3 regions of the Methylobacterium sp. 142-1Y genome follow, and region 1 is predicted to be linked to each of the others. Evidence: riboswitches for the same ligand, from Rfam matches in the RefSeq annotation. Region 1 holds a riboswitch; each other region holds the start of a gene.

Evidence for each region. Region 1 has a riboswitch for thiamine pyrophosphate ahead of AC3AOF_RS00475 (LuxE/PaaK family acyltransferase). Riboswitches for the same ligand answer to the same signal wherever they lie in the genome.
Region 2: it holds a riboswitch for thiamine pyrophosphate, as region 1 does, so the genes downstream of both, thiC (phosphomethylpyrimidine synthase ThiC) here and AC3AOF_RS00475 (LuxE/PaaK family acyltransferase) in region 1, are expected to answer to the same signal.
Region 3: it holds a riboswitch for thiamine pyrophosphate, as region 1 does, so the genes downstream of both, thiO (glycine oxidase ThiO) here and AC3AOF_RS00475 (LuxE/PaaK family acyltransferase) in region 1, are expected to answer to the same signal.

Annotation. Positions count from the first base shown of each region.
Region 1 is NZ_CM173224.1:90,419-97,650, reverse strand. It holds gene AC3AOF_RS00495 (ABC transporter permease) at 1-90, shown strand, start outside; gene AC3AOF_RS00490 (amidohydrolase family protein) at 208-1,818, shown strand; gene AC3AOF_RS00485 (CobW family GTP-binding protein) at 1,815-2,843, shown strand; gene AC3AOF_RS00480 (AmpG family muropeptide MFS transporter) at 3,064-4,395, shown strand; TPP riboswitch at 4,501-4,598, shown strand; gene AC3AOF_RS00475 (LuxE/PaaK family acyltransferase) at 4,698-5,774, shown strand; gene AC3AOF_RS00470 (acyl-CoA reductase) at 5,771-7,225, shown strand; gene AC3AOF_RS00465 (ABC transporter ATP-binding protein) at 7,215-7,232, shown strand, end outside.
Region 2 is NZ_CM173224.1:1,485,942-1,493,173, forward strand. It holds gene AC3AOF_RS06945 (transglycosylase domain-containing protein) at 1-649, opposite strand, end outside; gene AC3AOF_RS06950 (type 1 glutamine amidotransferase) at 874-1,734, shown strand; gene AC3AOF_RS06955 (methyl-accepting chemotaxis protein) at 1,985-3,448, opposite strand; gene AC3AOF_RS06960 (hypothetical protein) at 3,445-3,786, opposite strand; gene AC3AOF_RS06965 (acyltransferase family protein) at 4,015-5,166, opposite strand; gene AC3AOF_RS06970 (restriction endonuclease) at 5,295-5,669, opposite strand; TPP riboswitch at 5,821-5,932, shown strand; gene thiC (phosphomethylpyrimidine synthase ThiC) at 5,991-7,232, shown strand, end outside.
Region 3 is NZ_CM173224.1:949,476-956,707, reverse strand. It holds gene rpoD (RNA polymerase sigma factor RpoD) at 1-1,345, shown strand, start outside; gene AC3AOF_RS04490 (DUF2798 domain-containing protein) at 1,403-1,651, opposite strand; gene AC3AOF_RS04485 (adenylate/guanylate cyclase domain-containing protein) at 1,906-3,153, shown strand; TPP riboswitch at 3,195-3,328, shown strand; gene thiO (glycine oxidase ThiO) at 3,394-4,590, shown strand; gene thiS (sulfur carrier protein ThiS) at 4,587-4,799, shown strand; gene AC3AOF_RS04470 (GIY-YIG nuclease family protein) at 5,042-5,443, shown strand; gene thiG (thiazole synthase) at 5,485-6,264, shown strand; gene AC3AOF_RS04460 (thiamine phosphate synthase) at 6,261-6,908, shown strand; gene AC3AOF_RS04455 (2-hydroxycarboxylate transporter family protein) at 6,871-7,232, opposite strand, start outside.

The DNA.
Region 1 (7,232 bases):
GGCGCGGCCCTCGCCTTCATCCTGCTCGCCGCGACCCTGGTGCTCACGGCGCTCGGCACCGCGCTGCTCGGCCGCCGCTACGCGCGCTAAGCGGAATTGCACGAGGCAATTCCGCTTGGCTCCTTGGTTTTGCATCATTTTCGCCGCCGAACCGGCGGCCGCTTCGGCGAATGATGCGTAGAGCTAACAAAAAGTCGGGAGGACACCTTGAGCGACACCCCCATCCTCGCCGGGAACGAACTCGCCGCCGAGCGGGCCAAGGCCGGCCAGCCGCCCCTGGTGCCCTCGACCTCCCGCGACCGTGGGATCGGGCCGCACAAGCGGCTGGTGCTGCGGGCGGCCACGGTCATCGACGGCACCGGCGCGCCGCCGATCGGCCCGACCGACATCGTGGTCGAGAACGGCCGCATCGTTCAGCTGAAGAAGGTCACCGGCAACCTCTCGAACACCGCCAACCGGCCGGCGCCGGGCGACCACGAGATCGATTGCCGCGGCAAGTGGGTGACCCCCGGCTTCGTCGATTGCCATGCGCATGCCGGCGTCGCGTACCATGCCGCCAACGGCTGGGTGCCGCCGGTCGAGTACGTCTACAAGCTCTGGCTCGCCCACGGCGTGACCACGGTGCGCGAGATGGGCTCGTTCAACGGCCTCGACTGGATGCTCGATCAGAAGAAGCGCGCGGAGGCCAACGAGATCGCAGCGCCGCGGCTGCTCGCCTACAGCTACTTCCCGGCCGTCAACGACATGCTGAAGCTGATCCACACCCCCGAGGAGGGGCGGGTGTGGCTGAGGAAGCTGAAAGAGCGCGGCGCCGACGGGGTGAAGTTCTTCGGGGCCCCGCCCGCCATCATGGAGGCGGCGCTGGACGAATGCGCGAAGCTCGGGCTGAAATCCGGATGCCACCACGCCCAGATGGCGGTGACGCGGATGAACGCGCTCACCACCGCCGGCTGGGGGCTGACCAGCGCCGAGCATTATTACGGCCTGCCCGAGGCTTTGTTCGAGGATCGGGTGGTGCAGAACTTCCCGCTCGATTACGACTACAACGACGAGTATTTCCGTTTCTCGGTCTCCGGCCAGATGTTCCGCCAGGGCGCCGAGCCCGGATCAAAGAAATGGAACGAGACCCTGGAGCGGTTCCTGGAGCTCGGCTTCACCTTCGTGCCGACCTTCACGATCTACGACGCCAACCGCGACCTGATGCGGGCGCGCCAGGCCGACTGGCACAAGGAGTATACCTGGAAGTCGATGTGGGACTACTTCACGCCGCAGCGCGGCGGCCACGGCTCGTACTGGTATCGCTGGTCGACCCAGAACGAGATCGAGTGGAAGGAGAACTACCGGCTCTGGATGGCCTTCATCAACGAGTACAAGAACCGCGGCGGCCGGGTCTGCGCCGGGTCGGATTCGGGCTTCATCTACCAGATCTTCGGCTTCGGCTACATCCGCGAGCTGGAGCTGTTGCAGGAGGCGGGCTTCCATCCGCTGGAAGTGGTGCGCGCCGCGACCTCGCAGGGAGCCGCCCTGTGCGGGCTCGAGGACGAGATCGGCACCGTCGAGGTCGGCAAGCGCGCCGACCTGCTGGTCCACGACCACAACCCGCTCACCGACTTCAAGCTGCTCTACGGCACCGGGGCTTTGCGCCTCGACGAGGCGACCAACGGCGCCACCTGGCATCGCGGCCTCACGTACACGATCAAGGACGGGGTGATCTACGACACCGCCGAACTGCTCGCCGACGTGCGCGATCTCGTGAAGGCGACCTGGGACGAAGCGGTGCCGGCGAAGTATGCACGCCAGGATCAGGCGGCACCGTGAGCGACGTCCTCGACTTCGTGGTGCTGACCGGCTTCCTCGGCTCCGGCAAGACGACGCTCCTGCGCGATTATCTCGGCCTCCCGGAGGCTGCCGACACCGCGATCATCGTCAACGAGGCCGGCGAGATCGGCCTCGACGGGCTGATCCTGCGCGAGAGCGGGGGTGATGTCCCGATGACCATGCTGGCGAATGGCTGCGTCTGCTGCCAGATGACCAGCGACCTCGCCCGCACCGTCGAGGCCTTGCTCGCCGCCGAGCGGCCGGAGGCCTCGGGGCCGCTGCGCCGCATCGTGCTGGAGACGAGCGGCCTGTCGAAGCCCGGCCCGGTCCTGCGCCAGCTGGCGAGCCTCGCCGGGTTCCCGATGCGGGTCTCGGTCGTCGCCACCTACGATGCGCTGCGCGGGCCCGAAACCTCGGCCTTCGAGGAGGCGGCGGCGCAATGGGCCGCCGCCCATCGCATCGTGCTCACCAAAGTCGACGCCGCGCCGCCGGACCGCCTCGAACGGGCCCGGGCGGAGATCGCCGCGATCAACCCGCTCGCCGAGACGATCGCCGATCCGGACCGCGCGAGGGCGGTCGCGGCCGCCTTCGCGCCGCTCCCCGGTGCCGGCCTCGATCCGGCCCTGCTGGCGCCTGAATCCGGCAGCGCCCATCCCCGCGTCGCGGTCTGGCTCGCCCGGCCCCTGCGCCCCCTCCCCTACGACGACCTGGCGGCCTGGCTCGACAACCTCGCGGGCCATCTCGGCGAGCGGCTGCTGCGCCTCAAGGGCCTGGTGGGGATCGTCGAATCGGACCGCCCGCTGCTGGTCGAGAGCGTCGGCACGCTGTTCTCGCGCCCGCGCCCCTTCGGCCGGCCGGCCGAGGAGGCGGCGGCGTTCGTGGTGGTGATCGCCCGCGACCTGGCGGCGGGGGAGCTCGACAGCGTGGCGCCCGAGGGCCTGTTCCGCTTCGCGCCGCGGGTGGCGGAGAGCCCGTTCGCGCGGGTGGGGGCCGGTGTTCCGCGGGCGGAGGCGGTGCGGGGGTGAAGCGTCTCGGATGACCCTGTTCCGCACCCGCGGAACGGCCGTCATACGGTTTCCGGCTAATCGCTTCGCGATGCGGAAACCGGCTCCGCTCAGGCGCCGCGCGGGCTGGTGATACTGTTTCCGGAAGGGATCTTCCGGAAACAGTATCACACGGGCCGGTTATGGCAGGATGCCCCGACCTGAGCCGTAACGCCGCCCTCCCGCGAGAGCCCGATCGAGCATGACAGCACCGGCCGCCGCCTCTCCCGACAGCCCGCCCCGCGGCGCGGAGCCGTTCTGGTCGGCCCTGTTCACCGACCGGCGGATCGCGCCGGCCCTCGGGCTCGGCTTCACCTCCGGCCTCCCTTTCCTGCTCGTCTACGGGACGCAGGCCGCGTGGCTGTCGGATAGCGGCATCTCGATCGCCACGATCGGGCTGCTCAGCGAGATGACGCTGGCCTACAAGTTCAAGTTCCTGTGGGCCCCGTTCCTCGACCGCACCGACCCGCCGCTGCTCGGGGCCCTGCTCGGCCGGCGGCGCGGCTGGATCGTCGCGGCGCAGCTCGGCGTCATGCTGATGCTCGCCGGGATCGCCTTCGGGGATCCCGCGCACTGGCTCGCCTGGACGATCGCGTTCTCGGTGGCCTTGGGCTTTGCCGGCGCGACCCTCGACCTCGTCATCGACGGCTGGCGCATCACCAGCGTGCGGCCGCCCGAGAAGCAGGCCGTGCTGTCGTCCTGGACCGAGATCGGCTGGCGGATCGGCAATCTCGCGGCAGGCGCCGGCGCGCTGCTGCTGGCCGACCGGATCGGCTGGCGCGGGGCCTACCTCGCCATGGGAGCCCTGATGCTGGTCGGCATGGCGGCGGCCGTCCTCGCGCCCGAGCCGCCCTCCGACCAGGTGCCCCACGCGCCCCGCGCCGGCCTCCTCGACACGATCTGGGAGCCGATCGCCGACCTCCTGCGCCGCCTCGGCCCGATGGCGCCGGCGATCCTGCTGCTCGTGGCGGGCTTTCGCATGCCGGGCTACATCGCGACCGCGATGGCGGTGCCGCTGTTCAAGCACCAGGGCTTCACCAACACCGACATCGCCACCGTCACCAAGCTGTTCGGCTTCTGGATCGGGCTCGGCGGCACCTTCCTGGCCGGGGCCCTGATCCCGCGGATCGGCATGCTGACGAGCCTCCTCGTCGGCACCATCGCCGCCTCGGCCTCGCACTTGAGCCTCGCCTACCTGGCGGCGCATGGCGGCGACGGCGGCCGGGCCTTCTGGACCTTCGCGGTCACCGTCGGCATCGACGGCTTCGCCTATGCCTTCGCGTCGGTGGTGCTCATCACCTACATGTCGACGCTCGCCTCGACCCGGCACGCGGCGAGCCAGTTCGGGCTCCTGACCTCGCTCTGCGCCTTTCCGGGCAGCGTGCTGGCGGGATTTTCCGGCTTCATCGTCGAGCGGACGGGGTTTCCCTGGTTCTTCGTCCTGACCTCGCTCATCGGCGTGCCAGTGGCTTTGCTCGCCGTCTATGTCTGGGCCAAGGTCGGGATCTCCGACGAGGCGCCGGCGACGACCTGACCGGTCCGGGGGTCGAGCGGTACCGGGCGATCCCTCGCGCCGGACGAAGGACCGGCGCGCCCTGCTTGACACGTAGCCCCACTCCCCCCACTCTCCCCGGCTCCCAGGGGAGCCTCGCGAGGAGGCTGAGATTCCGCCGGTCCGGTTCGTCCGGGCGCCGCGGTGACCCTATGAACCTGATCCGGGTCATGCCGGCGTAGGGATGCGGGACCGGCGCGGCGCAAAGGCCGAACCTGCCGTCTTTTCGCGCATGATCTCCGCTCGGTCTGGCCCTCGCCCGGGATGGGCGCGAGGTGGCCGTGATGTCGCAAGCGGAGATCGTCGAGGCCCTGCTCGACTTCATCGGACGGCCGGGCGCGAGCGAGGCGGAGTTCGAGGCGCTGGCGTTGCGGCTCTTCGCCTACCAGTTCGCCCACAACGCGCCCTATCGCCGCTTCACGCAGCAGCGCGGGCGCACGCCGCTCACCGTGCGGCGCTGGCGCGACATCCCGGCGGTACCGATCAAGGCGTTCAAGGACCTGACCCTGAGCTGCTCCCCGCCGGACGCGGCCGAGCGGGTGTTCATGACGAGCGGCACGACCGGGAGCGGACGCGGCCGCAGCTACCACCCGACGCTCGCGGTCTACGACGCCTCGATGCTGGCGGGCTTCGCCGCCCGGATCATGCGCGGGCGAGACACGATTCGGATGGGCATCCTGTTTCCGGACGAGGCGGCTTTGCCCAATTCGTCGCTGGCCCATTATCTCGCGCTGGCGAAGGACCGGTTCGGCACGGCGGACAGCGCGGTCTTCGTCGGTCCCGCGGGGCTCGACCTCGATGCGCTGCTGGCGGCGCTGGCGGAGGCCGAGGCCTCGGGCGAGCCCTATGCCCTGCTCGGCGCCACCTATGCCTTCGTGCCGGTGATGGATGCGCTCAAGGAGCGTGGCCGCCGCTTCGCCCTGCCGCCGGGGAGTTTCTTGTTCGATACCGGCGGCTTCAAGGGCCAGTCGCGGGAGATCGAGCCGGATGCCTTCTATGACGGGCTGTCGGCGGCTTTCGGCGTGCCGCGCGAAGCCTGCCTCAACATGTACGGCATGACAGAGCTGAGCACCCAGTTCTACGACGACGGCAACGCGACCTGCCCGCCGGTGAAGTCCGGCCCGCACTGGATCCGCAGCCGCGTCGTCGATCCGCTCACCGGCATCGACGTCCCTGAGGGCGAGACCGGCGTGCTGGTCCACCACGACCTCGCCCATTTCAACTCCGTCTCGGCGATCCTGACCGAGGATGCCGGGGTGATCGTGCCCGGCGGCTTCCGGCTGCTCGGCCGGGTCGAGGGCTCGGCGTCGCGCGGCTGCTCGGTCGCGGTGGCCGAATTCCTGGCCGCCGCGCAGGGATGAGCACGATCGAGGAAGCCGGGTACCTGCCGGGGCTCAGTCCCGAGGCGATCGGCCGGCGCATCGTCCAGCACCGGGCCTGGGGCGAAACCGTCGCGGTGGCGCTGCCGGAGCTGACCGAGGATCAGGCCGAGACCCTGTGCGCCCATGTCCGCGCCCGCGCCCGCGAGACCTTGCGGCGGATGGAGACCGCCCGGATCGTCGCGGCCATCGACCGGGCGAGCGCCTGCCTGCTCGACCGCGCGCATCCTTTGCGCCGCAAGGCCGAGGCGCTGCTGCCGGTCGTCACCGGCTACGACCGCGAGACGGTGCGGCTCGGGCTGACGAGCTACCTGAAGACCTTCCGGCGGCCGCAATTGCTGCGTTTCCTCGCGGAGGATTTCTCCAATCCGGCCGTGCTCGACGGGTTCCAGCCGGCGGTGAAGGGCGGGCTGGTGCGGGCACGGGGGCCGGACCTGCTGCTCCATGTCTGGGCCGGCAACGTCCCGGCCCTGCCGCTGTGGAGTCTCGTCTCGGGGTTGCTGGTCAAGGCCGGCACGGTCGGCAAGCTCGCCTCCGCCGAGCCGCTGACCGCCGGCTGGTTCGCGCAAGCGATCGCCGAGGCCGACCCGGACCTCGGCGAGTGCCTGGCGATCACCTGGTGGAAGGGTGGCGAAGGCGGGCCCGAGGCGACGTTCCTCGCGCAGGCCGACTGCGTCATGGCCTATGGCGGCAACGACACCCTGGCGGCGCTCCGCGCCAAGGTGCCGGTCACCGCCCGGTTCCTGCCGCATGGCCACCGCATCGGCTTTGCCATGATCGCCCGGGAGGCCCTGGACAGCCGCCGCGCCGGCCCGCTCGCCCGCCTCGCCGCCCACGATATCGTCCGCTACGAGCAGCAGGGCTGCTACGCGCCGCAGATGCTGTTCGTCGAGCGCGGTGGCGCGACCGCGCCGGACGAGTTCGCCCGCCACCTCGCCCACGAACTCGCCGCGCTCGCGAGCCGCCATCCGCGCCGGCGGCTCGACCCGGGCGAAGCGGCGGCCCTCGCAGGCTGGCGCAACGCCCACGAGATGCGGGCCCTCGACGGGAGCGCGACGCTTCTCGGCGATCCGGCCGATCCGTGGAGCGTCGTCCTGCTCGACGACACCGTGGGTCTGAGCCCGTCCGGCCTCAACCGCAGCGTGGCCGTGGTGGCGGTCGACGATCTGGCGGAGGTGCCGGCCCGGGTGGCGCCCCACCGCGCCTATCTCCAGACCGCCGGAATCGCCGCCGCTCCCGCGCGGCTCATGGCGCTCGCCGACGACCTCGCCGGGGCCGGCGTCACCCGGATCTCGGCCATCGGCCGCATGACGGCGCCGGAGGCCGGCTGGCACCATGACGGGCGCTTCAGCCTGCTCGACCTCGTGACGATGACGGAGATCGAAGGCGGCGCCGAGGCGGCGGCGGAAGGCTTCGCGCCCTATGCCGATTGACGCCCAT
Region 2 (7,232 bases), 1.4 Mb from region 1:
GGATCGCCTCCTGGATCTTGCGCGAGGCGGTGCGCTCCTGGGTCAGGAAGAGGTTCTTGGCGAGCTGCTGGGTCAGGGTCGAGCCGCCCTGGGCCACGCCGCGGCGGGTCAGGTTCTGGCCGATGGCGCGGGCGATGCCGACCGGATCGATGCCGAGATGGGAGTAGAAGCGCCGATCCTCGATCGCCACGAAGGCGCGGGGCAGGTAGGGCGGCAATTCGCGGATGCTCACCGTGCGCCCGCCGGTCTCGCCGCGATTCGCCAGCAGCGAGCCGTCGGCGGCCAGGATCGCGATGTTGGGCGGGCGCTTCGGCACCGCGAGCTGGTCGATCGGCGGCAGCTGCGAGGCGTGGTAGGCGACGATGCCGGCCAAAGCCACCAGGCCCCACAGGCCGAGGATCATCGTGCCGTAGACCAGGGTGCCGAGGAACGAGCGCCGGCGGCGCCGCGGCGCGGCCGGCGCGCGGGCCGACCGTTTCGGCGCCGTCTTCCCCTTGGAGTTGTCCCTGCCCTTGGAGTTGTCCTTGGCCACGCCGCCCCCCGCCCGGTCCCCGCGCGACAGGCGCAGGTCGAGGGAAGCCGGATCTCCGGATCCATCCGCCTCGAATCGCGGCTCGACCCGACCCTTCCGCTCGCGTCCCTTCGCCATCCCGCCGACTTCCCCTTCGCCCCCGGACATTCGTCCCCCGCGGGGCGTCGCCGGCCCGCTCGGGGCATTCAAGAGACGCTAAATGAGGCGGGTTTAAGGGCCGTTAACCGAAATTTTGTCGAATAATCACCGAGACTTAGCATCGTTGCAGCAGGGCTGCGGCAAGCCGTTCCGGGAACGGCCCGTTCCGGGGAGCGTTGCGGAGGCTCTCACAAGGAGCCGACATGTTGCACCTGCTGGTGGCGGATGGGAACGACCGGGCCGGCCGAGAGACGCATCTCTCGGTCTGCGACAAGACCTCCGCCGAGACCTATGCGGGCATCCTGCGCGCGCTCGCCCCGGACGCACTCTGCCATCTCGTCGCCCCGGCGGATGCGGGGACGGTGCTGCCGCGGGCGCTCGCCGATTGCGACGCCCTCGTGCTCACCGGCTCGACCCTGCACGTCGAGGAGGGCGGGCCCGCGGTGACCCGGCAATGCGACCTGGTGCGGACGGCGCTCGCTGCCGGGCTCCCGGTCTTCGGCTCGTGCTGGGGCGTGCAGGTGGCCGCCACCATCGCGGGGGGGCGCGCCGCCCGCAACCCGCGCGGACCGGAATACGGGCTCGCTCGCGCCATCCACCGCACCGAGGCCGGGGCGGGGCACCCGCTCCTCGACGGGCGCCCGCCGGCCTGGGACGCGCCGGCGATCCATGACGACGCCGTCATCGACCCGCCGCCGGGCAGCCGGGTGCTGGCGGGCAACGACCGCCTCGACGTCCAGGCGATCGAGATCCGCCTCGGCGAGGGGGTGTTCTGGGGCACGCAATACCATCCCGAGCTCGACCTCGACGAGGTCGCGGCGATGCTGCGGCTCTCCGCCAGCGGGGTGGTGGAGGCGGGTTTGTGCCCGGACGAGGCCGCGCTCCATGCTTACGCGGATGCGTTTCGCGATCTGCACCACGACCCGGAGGGGCGTCCCGACCTTGCCTGGCGCCTCGGGGTCGTGGCCGAGGTCCTGGAGCCGGAGCGGCGTCGGCGGGAGATCGGGAATTTTCTCGATCGGTTGGTGCGGCCGCGGAGCAGCCGCGCCCGAGCGCCTGTCTGAGGGGTGATCTGAAAGAGAAAGGGGGTGGAGCATCCCACCCACTCACCTCATCCTGAGGTGCGAACGAAGTGAGCCTCGAAGGAGGGCTCCAGAAGGCACTGAGGTATCTGGAGCCCTCCTTCGAGGTCGGTCGATCTTCGATCGCGTGCGATCTCCGATCGCCAACACCTCAGGATGAGGGTGTGGGTGGGATTTGCACATCTATCGGATTTTTTCGACAGGAGGCCTGCTCACACAGTCCCCGAAGCGCTCACGCCGCCCGCACGCCCTGCAGGAAGCGCGCGACCTCGGCCCCGAGATGATCGGCCTGATGGGTCAGGGCATCGGCGGAGGCGAGCACCCGGCCGGCGGCGGAGCCGGTGTCGCCGGCGGCCTGCGCCACGGCGCCGATCGTGGCGGTGAGCGAGCCGGTCCCGGCGGCGGCCCGGTCCATGGCGCGGATGATCTCCCGGGTCGCCGCGCCCTGCTCCTCGACCGCCGCGGCGACGGCGGCGGCGACCCCGTCGATGCCGCGGATGCGCCCGCCGATCGCCTCGATCGCCCGCACGGCATCGCCGGTCGCACCCTGGATGCGGCCGATCTGGCCGCTGATCTCCTGGGTCGCCTTCGCGGTCTGGCTCGCCAGTTCCTTCACCTCGGCGGCCACCACCGCGAAGCCGCGGCCGGCCGCGCCCGCCCGGGCCGCCTCGATGGTGGCGTTCAGCGCCAGCAGGTTGGTCTGGTCGGCGACGCCCGAGATCAGGCTCACCACGTCGCCGATCCGCGAGGCGGCCTCGCTCAGCTCGCCGACGAGCGCAGCGGTGCGGTCGGCCTCCGTGACCGCGGCGCGGGCGAGGCCGGCGGATTCGCCGACCTGCTGGCCGACCTCGCGCACCGAGGCGCCGAGCTCCTCCGTCGCCGCCGCGACGGCACCGACATCGCCGGCCGCCTGGCCCGCGGCGGCCTCGGCCTCTGCCGAGCGCGCGGCGGCGCTGCCCGCCTTCTGCGACATCGCATGCGCCGTCGCCTGCAATTCGCCCGCCGCTGCCGCGACCTCGCCGACGATGCCGCCCACCGCCGCCTCGAACGCCGCCGCCATCCGCATCACGCTCTCGCGCCGATCGTGCTCGGCCGCCTCGCGGGCGGTCTCGCCCTGCCGCTCGAGGTCGCGCAGGCGCGCCATCTGGCTTTGCGCCTCGCGCTCGGATCGCGCCAGCCCCGCCAGCGTCCCGGACACGGTGCGGCAGATCCAGGCCAGCATCGCCGCCTCGATCGTCAGGATCCCGGCATGGAGCAGCACCCTTTGCAGGCTCGCTCCCGTGGGGAAGACGGCGCCGGGCAGGACGAGGTTGAGGACGAGGTGGTGCAGGGCCGTGGCAGCCGTGGCCGCCAGGATCACCCGCCAGTCGCACCAGCCGGCGAGCACCGCCAGGCAGGCGAAGAAGTACATGTGCAGGTCGATCTGCCAGGGATGGCCGGCGCTGGCGTAGAGCAGTACGGCCGCCATGCCGACGAGCGCCAAAGCGGTGGCGATCCGGGTCCGGAGCCCGGTGGGGTCGCGCCACCACGACAGGGTGGCGAGGGTGGCAAGCAGGGTCGCGGCGCCGGCCGGCGCCAGCGTACCACCCTCGCCGGGCAGGAGCGGTATCACCGCCGCGACCGGGACGTGGGCCCAGAGCAGGCCGATCAGGATGCGGGCGTAGGAACGGCGGAGATCGTCGGCGTCGGTCATCATCGGGCAGCGCTCGGTGACGGAGAAGAAGCGTCTTGTGGGTCAGGTCCCGGGCCGCAGCCGCCGGCGACGACCGGGTCGAGCACCAGCCACGCCCCGGCGCCGTAGAGGCGTCCGACGAAGCCCGCCTCGCTCGACCGCGCCACGACGAGGCCGGCCGCGCCCGTCCGCACCAGCACGCCGCCCGCCGCCGCCACGATGCCGGCCGCCTCGGCGATGCCGCTGCCGGGCCGGCCGAGCACGGCCACCGCCTCGGAGCGTGGCACGGCGACGACGAGGAGTGGCGCAAGCAGGAGCAGCAACAGGCCGGCGCCGTCCCGGAGGCGGAAACACGCTTCCATCTGGGTCCGCCCCGGTTCCATGACCTTGGCGGAATCTGTGCGGAAATCGCTGATGATCGGTAAAGACTTGCGACCATTGCGCCGCAGCCCGTCCGGCTAACCGTAAGTCAGGACGTGAGGGAAGACATGCCCTGCGCCCGCCGGGCTGTGAAACGGCGCCCCTTGCGGGAGCGCCGTCGCCGAGCCGAAGACTCGTGGAAGAAGACTCGTGAACGGAGATCCGCGGGATCAGGTCGCGCGAGCGGAGGCGAGGCCCGGTGCCGGGGTGGCGCGCTCCTCGCCGACGAGGTGGAAGGCGGCGGGCCGGCGGAACAGGAACCGGGCCGGGGTGTGGCGGACCAACCGCTCGATCCCGAGGGGCACGGCCACCGCGGTCGCGGTGACGAGGAGCGAGACGACCCCGACATCCGCGATGATCCCGCTCTTCACCAGCACCGTGCGCAACCCCGCCATCGGCAGGAAGAAGGCGAGGTAGATCACGATCGAGCGCTCGCCGCAGGCGCGCAGCATCGCCGTGACGGGGCCGCCGGCCCGGGTCAGCAGGGCGGCCGCGCTCACGATAGCGAGCGCGCCGGCGGCTCCCAGCACCAGGCTCACCCCCGGCAGGCCGGCCAGGTTCGGATGAGACGGGAAGCCGGTCGGCGTGAAGACCAGCGCCCCCTCGATCCCCGCCCAGGCGGCGAGGCCGACGAGCGCGAGGCCCGACCGCGCCCGCACCCAGTCGGCCAGCGCGAAGATGCGGGCCGCGAAGAGATAGCCGGCGACGAAGTAGACGAAGCGGGCGCAGAACTCGTCGATGAGGGTCGAGCCGGTATGGACCGGGGCCAGTTGCAGCAGGGCGGCGCCGATCAGCAGCACCGGGCCGGGCACCCCGCGCAGCAGCTTCACGGCGACCGAGAACACCGCCAGCAGGTAGATGAACCAGAGCGTCGAATAGGGTTCGATCAGGCCGTAGGCGAGATGGGCGAGGAACGCGCCCGGGCCCGCCCCCTCGGTGATCTGGCCGTACTTCACCGCCGATTGGAGCACCATCCACAGCAGGTAGAAATAGGCGAAGTGGACGATGCGCCGGTCGGAAAAGAGGCGCCAGTCGCGATCGACCACGCGGCCGACGAACAGGCCCGACAGAAGGAAGAAATCGGGAATCCGGAACGGTTTGGCGAATTCCACGACGTGGTGCATGAAACCCTCGCCCCCCATCGCCTCGCCGACCCCGAGGGTGGAGTGCATCATCACCACCAGGATGATGCAGATGCCCTTGGCGACGTCGACCCAGGCGAGGCGCCCCGTCTCCGGCGCGGCGTGCGGGCGGACCGGCGGGCGGACCGGATCGTCCGGCCGGACCGAGAGGGCGGGTTCGGTGTTGGGACGGGCGGACATCGGGCGTCTCCACGAGGACGGCCCCGAGGCTCGCAGGGAGACGTAAAGATCGGAGCCGGACCGGCCGGTCGAATCGCGCGAAGAATCGTCGGGATCGATTCACCCTGCTGACGAGGACCCGGCGTCTCTCAACGAAAGCTCCGCTTGGTCTCCCGCCGCGTCCGGGTCATCCGCGTCGCGGTGTGGAAATCGTCCGGCTTGCCGCGCACCCAGGCGAGGAAGCGGGCGATCTCCGGCTCGGCCCGCAGGCTCTCGACGTCGCTGAGGCGACGCGCCAGCTCGGCCTCGCTGTGGCGGGCATGGATCGCGGAGTGGCAGATCTGGTGCAGCTGCACCGTCTCGCCATGGGTGCCGCCCTTGAGCTTCGGCGTCAGGTGGTGCCGGCTCTGGCGGGCGCCGGGCGGGATCGGCCGCTCGCAGAGCGGGCAGATCACCGGGTTGCGGGCGCCCGGGCCGTGCGTGGAGGGATCGTCGTCGCGCCAGCGCCGGTCACGGCGTCCCAAGGCCAACTCCTGAAAGACGGGGAAGTCCCCCGTATCTGGGGCGCCGGCTGGGCGGGGTTCAAGGCCGCGCAACCGCCACCGCGGCCGCCGGGATGCCGCAGCGTTCCTTCAACCCGCGATTGACAAACCCCACCCGCCGCCGGACAGTGGTGCCGTTACCGAGGGGGGCCCCGCCGGCAGGGGCTGAGATTGGACGAGCGTGCGTCCTGACCCTTGAACCTGATCCGGTTCGTACCGGCGGAGGGACGGGAACCTGCCATGATCGACGTTGCCCGTGCGTCCTCGCGCCCCGAGGCCGGATCGTCTCCCCCGGAGAGATCCATGAACGCACCGATCCTCGCCAAAGATCTTCCAACGAGCGTCACCACCGGGCCGATCACCGGCTCGGCGAAGGTCTATGCGTCGCCCAGGGACCGCCCCGACTTGGCGGTGCCCTATCGCGAGATCGTCCTGACCGATCCGTGCGAGGCGCCCGTGCGGGTCTACGATCCCTCCGGGCCCTATACCGAGACGGGCGCCCGCATCGACCTGCAATCCGGCCTGCCCGAGATCCGCGCCCCCTGGATCGAGACGCGCGGCTATGCGGCGGTGGCGCCCCGGGCGGTGAAGCCCGAGGATAACGGCTTCGTGGCCGAGGACAGGCTGGTGGCGCCGTGCCCGGCCGCCCGCACGATCCGCCGGGGCGGCCCGGGCCAGAGGGTCACCCAGTACGAGTTCGCGCGGGCCGGGATCGTCACCGACGAGATGATCTACGTCGCCCATCGTGAAAACCTGTGCCGCGAGGCGATGCTGGCGCAGGCCGAGGGCGCGCTCGCCGACGGCGAGAGTTTCGGGGCGGCGATCCCGCCCTTCATCACGCCGGACTTCGTGCGCGACGAGGTGGCGCGCGGGCGGGCGATCATCCCGGCCAACATCAACCACACCGAACTCGAGCCGATGGCGATCGGCCGCAACTTCCTCGTCAAGATCAACGCCAATATCGGCAACTCGGCCGTCACCTCCTCGGCGGCCGACGAGGTCGAGAAGATGGTGTGGGCGATCCGCTGGGGCGCCGACACCGTCATGGACCTGTCGACGGGGCGCAACATCCACAACATCCGCGGCTGGATCCTGCGCAACGCGCCCGTGCCGATCGGCACGGTGCCGATCTACCAGGCGCTGGAGAAGGTCGGCGGCGACCCGCTCAAGCTCGACTGGGAGGTGTTCAAGGATACCCTGATCGAGCAGGCCGAGCAGGGGGTGGATTACTTCACCATCCATGCCGGCGTGCGCCTCGCCCATGTGCCGCTCACCGCGCGGCGGGTCACCGGCATCGTCTCGCGCGGCGGCTCGATCATGGCGCGCTGGTGCCTCGCCGGGCACCGGGAATCGTTCCTCTACGAGCGCTTCGAGGAGATCTGCGACATCTGCCGCGCGTACGACGTGTCGTTCTCCCTCGGCGACGGCCTGCGCCCGGGCTCGATCGCGGACGCCAACGACGCGGCGCAATTCGCCGAGCTGGAGACCCTGGGCGAACTGACCAAGATCGCCCATGCCAAGGGCTGCCAGGTGATGATCGAGGGC
Region 3 (7,232 bases), 860 kb from region 1:
CGAGGCTGAGGGCGACGAGGAGGCCGAGGGCGAGACCCCGCCGGAAGGCGAGGGCGACGAGGACGACCTCGAGAACAACGTGTCGCTCTCGGCGATGGAAGCCGAGCTGAAGCCGCGCGTGCTCGAGACCTTCGACGCGATCGCCGAGAACTACCGCAAGCTGCGCAAGGTCCAGGCCGAGCAGGCCGAGACCCGGCTGAAGGGCGCGGCGGCCTCCGAGTCGCAAGGGCAGCGCTACTCCGAGCTGAAGAACACCGTCGTCGCCGACGTGAAGTCGCTGTCGCTGAACTCGAACCGCATCGAGGCGCTGGTCGAGCAGCTCTACGACATCAACAAGCGGCTGATCTCGCATGAGGGCCGCCTGATGCGGCTCGCCGAGAATCACGGCGTCGCCCGCGACGAGTTCCTGCGCCACTACCAGGGCTACGAGCTCGATCCGCACTGGGTCGAGCGGGTGGCCAAGCTCGGCGGCAAGGGCTGGAAGAACTTCACCGAGCGCGGCGCGGTCAACATCCTGACGCTGCGCGAGCAGATCATCTCGCTCGCCTCCGAGACCGGCCTGGAGATCCAGGAATACCGGAAGATCGTCCACATGGTCCAGAAGGGCGAGCGCGAAGCCCGCCAGGCCAAGAAGGAGATGATCGAGGCCAACCTGCGGCTGGTGATCTCGATCGCCAAGAAATACACCAACCGCGGCCTGCAATTCCTGGACTTGATCCAGGAGGGCAATATCGGCCTGATGAAGGCGGTCGACAAGTTCGAGTACCGCCGCGGCTACAAGTTCTCGACCTACGCGACCTGGTGGATCCGGCAGGCGATCACCCGCTCGATCGCCGACCAGGCCCGCACGATCCGCATCCCGGTCCACATGATCGAGACGATCAACAAGATCGTCCGGACCTCGCGCCAGATGCTGCACGAGATCGGCCGCGAGCCGACCCCGGAGGAACTGGCCGAGAAGCTGGCGATGCCGCTGGAAAAGGTGCGCAAGGTCCTCAAGATCGCCAAGGAGCCGATCTCGCTCGAAACCCCGATCGGCGACGAGGAGGATTCCCACCTCGGCGACTTCATTGAGGACAAGAACGTCGTCCTGCCGATCGACGCGGCGATCCAGTCGAACCTGCGCGAGACCACCACCCGGGTGCTCGCCTCGCTCACCCCCCGCGAGGAGCGCGTGCTGCGCATGCGCTTCGGCATCGGCATGAACACCGACCACACCCTGGAGGAGGTCGGCCAGCAATTCTCGGTGACCCGCGAGCGCATCCGCCAGATCGAGGCCAAGGCCCTGCGCAAGCTCAAGCATCCGAGCCGGTCGCGGAAGCTGCGGAGCTTCCTCGACAACTGAAGGCCCGATGATCGATCGAGGAAGGCCCGGGAGGCGACCGCCCCCGGGCCTTCTTCGTTACGGCGCCACGAGCCGCGCCACGGCGCGCCGCACCAGCGGCAGCACGAGCAGCAGGGTCGGGAAGGCGACGAGCCAGGAGACGCCCCAGGCCCGCGGCCAATGCCACAAGGCGTCGGGGGTCGGCCCGAGGCTGAGCAACGTCGCGATTGCCGAGACGATACACGTCATCATCACCGACAGCAGCAGGGCGGTGAGGAGCGGCGCGGCGGAGGCCGGCAAGCGGCGCGGAGCGGGAAAGGACAGCATGGCACGTCTTTCGGAACGGGCGATCGGCCCGGACGAGGCATTGCGCACCCGCCCGGCGAAAAACCGCCCGGGGAGTGCGTTGCCTGACGTGAGACGCTTACGGCCTGCCGGGATGGAGCCCGGCGACGACATCAGCCTTAGCAGGCGCGAAGTCGAGTGCCAAGGTCGAGTGCCAATCCGGCGGGCCGGTCGACCGCTGCCAAGCCTTACTCTCAAGCCTTGCCCTGGCAGGGCGCAGAGCCCATGTCAGAGCCATGTCCGACCAGCCTCGCCCCGCCCCCGCTCCGATGCCCACGGCCGCGGCGGACGGGTCGGAGGCGAGCGACATCCCGATCGGCCTGTTCCGCGATTGCGTGGCCCTGCGCGACTGGCTGCTCAGCGAAGGCGCGCGGCTGCCGGAATCCGGCGATCTCCTCGCCGGCATGGCCGAGCGGCTGAACGCGCTCGGCGTGCCGGTCGACCGGGCCACCACCGCCATCGACGCGCTGCACTCGGACTATTCCGGCGTCGGCCGGTTCTGGACCCGGGAGGACGGCGTCAGCTTCCGCCTCTTCCCGCACGGCGAGGTCACCGAGCAGGCGCTCGCCCGCAGCCCCTTCGCCCATGTCTACGGCACCGGCGAGTGGCTGATCCTCGACCTGCGCGAGACGCCGGACGACCGTTACAGCATCATCCCCGAACTCAAGGCGGCGGGCTACACCCATTACATCACCGTGCCGCTGTTCTTCACCAACGGGACCAAGAACGGCGTCACCTTCGCGACCCGGGATCCGCGCGGCTTCGGCGACGACGACCTGGCGATCATGCGATTCATCATCCCGACCCTGTCGGCGGTGATGGAGATGCGCGGCCTCAACGCCCGGCTCGACCACGTGCTGCGGGTCTATGTCGGCGACGGGCCGCACCAGGCGATCCTGGCCGGCTTCATCCGCCGCGGCCAGGTCGAGCGGATCCGCTCGGCGATCCTGTTTGCCGACATGCGCGGCTACACCCACCTCACCGACGCGCTCACCCCCGAGGCCTCGGTGGAATTGCTGAACACCTATTTCGACTGCCTCGTCCCGCCGATCGAGAGCGAGGGCGGCGAGGTGCTGAAATACATGGGCGACGGGCTTCTCGCGATCTTTCGCGAGAGCGGCGACGATCTCGGCGGCGCGGCGCAAGGCGCGCTCTCGGCCGCGCAAGCCGCACTCCGCCGGGTCGAGGAGGCCAACCGCGCCGGGCGCTTCCCGACCCGCATCGAGATCGGCATCGCGCTCCACCACGGCGAGGCGGCCTACGGCAATGTCGGCTCCGGCGCGCGGCTCGACTTCACGGTGATCGGCCGCGACGTGAACCTCGCCAGCCGGCTTGCCAAGCTCAACAAGGTCCTGTCCGAACCGCTCCTGATGTCGAAGCCCTTCGTCGACTTCCTGTGGGGCGATCCGGAACTCCTCGGCACCCACCCCCTCGACGGCATCGCCGAGGAGATGGCGATCTATCGTCCGGGGAAAGGGGCCTGACCGAAGGCGGTTGACGAACACGAGCCGGCTCGCCACATTCCGGCCGTTCCAGGGAGATCCCCGGCAAGGGGCTGAGACACCGCTGGACCTGTGGCCCCTCTGGCCCGGTCGGCGCGGAAATCCTTCGAACCTGATCCGGCTCATACCGGCGTAGGGATTGGACAGGTCCGTCAGGACCGCGCGCGCATCATCCGGCAATCGGGCGCCGTCCACTCTCTTCGGGCCACCGTGGAGACGAGGGTGCACGCGCAGACGATCGGACGGCGAGGCGGATCGTCCGAGACCCAAGACATCGACCGGCTGCCGGACCGCGCGGACGTGGCGGTGATCGGCGCCGGGCTGATCGGCCTGTCGATCGCGTGGCGTCTGGCGTGTGCCGGTCTCGCCGTCGCGGTGATCGAGCGGGGCAGGGCTGGCGACGGCGCCAGCCTCGCGGCCACCGGTATGCTGGCGGCCGCGGCCGAGCACGAGCCGGGCGGCGAGATCCTGTCGCCGCTCTGCCTCGAGAGCCAGCGCCTCTGGCATCCCTTTCGCGATGAGCTGGAAGCCGAATCCGGCCTGACCATCGATTACCGCCGCGAGGGCACCCTCGTCATCGCGCTGGGCCGCGACGAGGTCGAGCGCTTGCGCTTCCGCCACGACCTGCAGCGCCGCGACCACCTCGCCGTCGAGTGGTTGTCCGGACCGGCGGTGCGCACCCGCGAGCCGGGCCTGCGCCCCACCGTCACCGCCGGCCTGTTCTGTCCCGACGACCACCAGGTCGATCCCGCCCGGGTGATGGCCGCCTTGCGCCAGGCGTTTCGCAGAGCCGGCGGCCGGCTGATCGAGGAGACCGCCGTCACCGCGCTCGCCCGCGAGGCCGGCCGGGTCACCGGCATCGAGACGAAAGCGGGTTCCCTGCGCGCCGGTACCGTCGTGCTCGCCTCCGGCGCCTGGGCCGGGGAGGGGAGCCTGGTGCCGGATCTCGCGCTCCCGGTGCGCCCGCTCAAGGGTCAGTCGATGGCGCTCCAGATGACGCCGCGCAGCGGCTCCCTCGCGCATGTGGTCTGGACCGAGCAGGTCCACATGGCGCCGAAGGGCGACGGTTCGCTCATCGTCGGCGCCACCGTGGAGGAGACCGGTTTCGACCCGCACCTCACCGCCGGTGGTGTCTTCGCCCTGCTGGAGGGCGCCCGCCGTGCCTTGCCGGGGGTGGAGGAGATGCAGGTTTCAGGCATCTGGAGCGGCTTTCGCCCGACCTCCGACGACGACGCCCCGATCCTCGGCGAGGCCCTGCCCGGCCTGGTGCTCGCTGCCGGCCACCACCGTAACGGCTACCTCCTGGCGCCTGTCACTGCCGAGGCCGTCTCCACCCTGATCCTGCGCGGCGAGACGCTGCCGGTGGCCGCTCCCTTCGGCCTCGCCCGGTTCGCGCGTGCTTCCGGAGTCCCAGCATGAAGCTCCTCGTGAACGGCGAGCCCCGCGACAGCGAGGCCGCCACCCTCGACGCCCTCTGGCGCGCGGAGACCGCCGATCTCGACCTGCCTGGCCCCCAGGGCTTCGCCATCGCGCTGAACGGCGCGGTGGTGCGCCAGCGCGACTGGGCGGGCACGGCGCTCTCGGAGAACGATCGCGTCGAGATCGTGCGCGCCATGCAGGGCGGGTAGTGAGTGTGAGGTCGTTCGATGGGGTTGCGCGATACCACCGACTTTTCCTTCATCCCACCCACGAACCTCATCCTGAGGTGTCAGTCGATCGAAGATCGACTGACCTCGAAGGAGGGCTCCAGCGATCGCTGCGATCCCTGGAGCCCTCCTTCGAGGCTCACTTCGTTCGCACCTCAGGATGAGGTTGTGTGTTGGATTGCAGGTATCCCTTGAAACGGATCAGTCGGCGGAGACCATTCTTCATGAACGCCTTCGTCTACATGCTTCGATGCGCCGACGGCAGCTACTACGTCGGCTCGGCACGCGGTGAGACCCTCGACAAGCGTCTCGGCGAGCACCAGGACGGCACCTATCCCGGTTATACGCGCGAGCGCCGACCCGTGACACTCGTCTATGCCGAAATGTTCGAGCGCATCACGGACGCGATCGCGATGGAGCGGCGAGTCAAAGGCTGGGGACGTGCAAAGAAGGAAGCACTGATCCGAAGTGATTGGGGTCGCCTCAAGCATCTGTCCAGACGGCATTGCGTGCAGGAGAAGCTCATTCGCGAAAATAGTGATGTGCGGGGCTTCTCGACAGAACTCGAAAATGTTGTCGAATCCAAATCGCGACCTCAGGATGAGGTCGCGGGTGGGAATCGGTGAAGCGACGGAACTAACTTTTTCAGACACGCTGAGGAATTTCCATGACCGACACCCCCGACGATCCCTTCGTCATCGCCGGCACGACCCTGTCCTCCCGCCTCCTCATCGGCACCGCCGGCTATCCGACGCAGGCCATCATGAGCGAGGCGGTGCGGGCGAGCGCGGCCGAGGTGGTGACGGTCTCGATCCGCCGCATCTCGCTCCACGGCCACGGCTCCGACACCGTGGCGCGTCTCAAAGGGGCGCGCTTCCTGCCCAACACCGCCGGCTGCGAGACCGCCCGCGATGCCGTGATGACGGCGGAACTCGCCCGCGAGGCGCTCGGCACCAGCTGGATCAAGGTCGAGGTGATCGGCGACCGCGAGACGCTCTATCCCGACGTCGTCGAGACGATCGAGGCCACCCGCCAGCTGGTCGAATCCGGCTTCACGGTGCTGCCCTATTGCAACGACGACCCGGTCGTGTGCAGCCGGCTCGCCGATCTCGGCGCCGCCGCCGTGATGCCGATGGGCTCGCTCATCGGTTCCGGGATGGGGGTCGCCAATCCGGCCAATCTCGAACTGATCTGCCGCCGCTCGCCCGTGCCGGTGATCGTCGATGCCGGTATCGGCACCGCCTCGGACGCGGTGATCGCGATGGAACTCGGGGCTGCCGCGGTGCTCCTCAACACCGCCGTCGCCAAGGCCGACGATCCGGTGCGGATGGCCCGCGCCATGCGCCATGCCGTCGAAGCCGGTCGCCTCGCGCATCTCGCCGGCCGCATCCCGCGTCGCGCCCGGGCCGAGCCGTCGAGCCCGCAGCTCGGCCTCGTCGGCTCGTGAGCCTGCCCGCGCGCCTGCTGATCGTCACCGACCGGCACGGCTGCCCCGAGCCCATGGAGACCCGCGTCGCCGCCTGCCTCATCGCGGGCGCCCGCTGGATCTGGCTGCGCGATCGCGACCTGCCTGCTCCGGAGCGCGCGACCCTGGCCGAGACCCTGGCCGGCCAGGTGGCGCGGGTGGGTGGGGCGCTGACGATCGGGCGCGACGTGGAACTGGCGGCGCGCGTGGGTGCGGCAGGCATCCAGCTCGGCGAGGCCGCCGCCGTGGCGCCGGCTCGCGCCCGCCTCGGGCGCGGCGCCCTGCTCGGCGTCTCGGCCCATTCCCTGGGCGAGGTGCGGGCCGCCCGGGAGGCCGGGGCGGATTACGTGACCCTGAGCCCGATTTTCCTGACCGCCAGCAAGCCGGGCTACGGGCCGGCGCTCGGACTGGCGGTCTTGCGGGAGGCGGCGGGCGTGATGCCGGTCGTGGCGCTTGGCGGCATCGATCCCGGCACGGCCGCATCCTGCCGCGAGGCGGGGGCCGCCGCCGTCGCGGTGATGGGGGTGGTGATGCGGGCGCCGGAGGTCGGGCCGCTGATCCCGGCGCTCGATCCTCAGACGTTTCCGGTCAGGCGATCCAGCGCATCACGATCAGCACCGTCGTGACCGTCACGGCGCCGCCGATGCGGGTCGCGATCTGGGCGAACGGCATCAGCTGCATGCGGTTGGCGGCGGTGAGGATGGCGACGTCGCCGGTGCCGCCCTGGCCCGAATGGCAGGCATTCACGATCGCGGCCTCGATCGGGTACATGCCGAGGCGGCGGCCGACGAAGGCGCCGGTGGCCATCAGGGTGAACACCGTCGCGATGATGGTGATCAGGTTCGGGACCGTGAAGGCGGACATCAGCTTGTCCCACGGGGTCAGCGAGACGCCGATGGCGAAGAGCAGCGGATAGGTCATGCCCGTCTGCACGAACTTGTAGACGACGA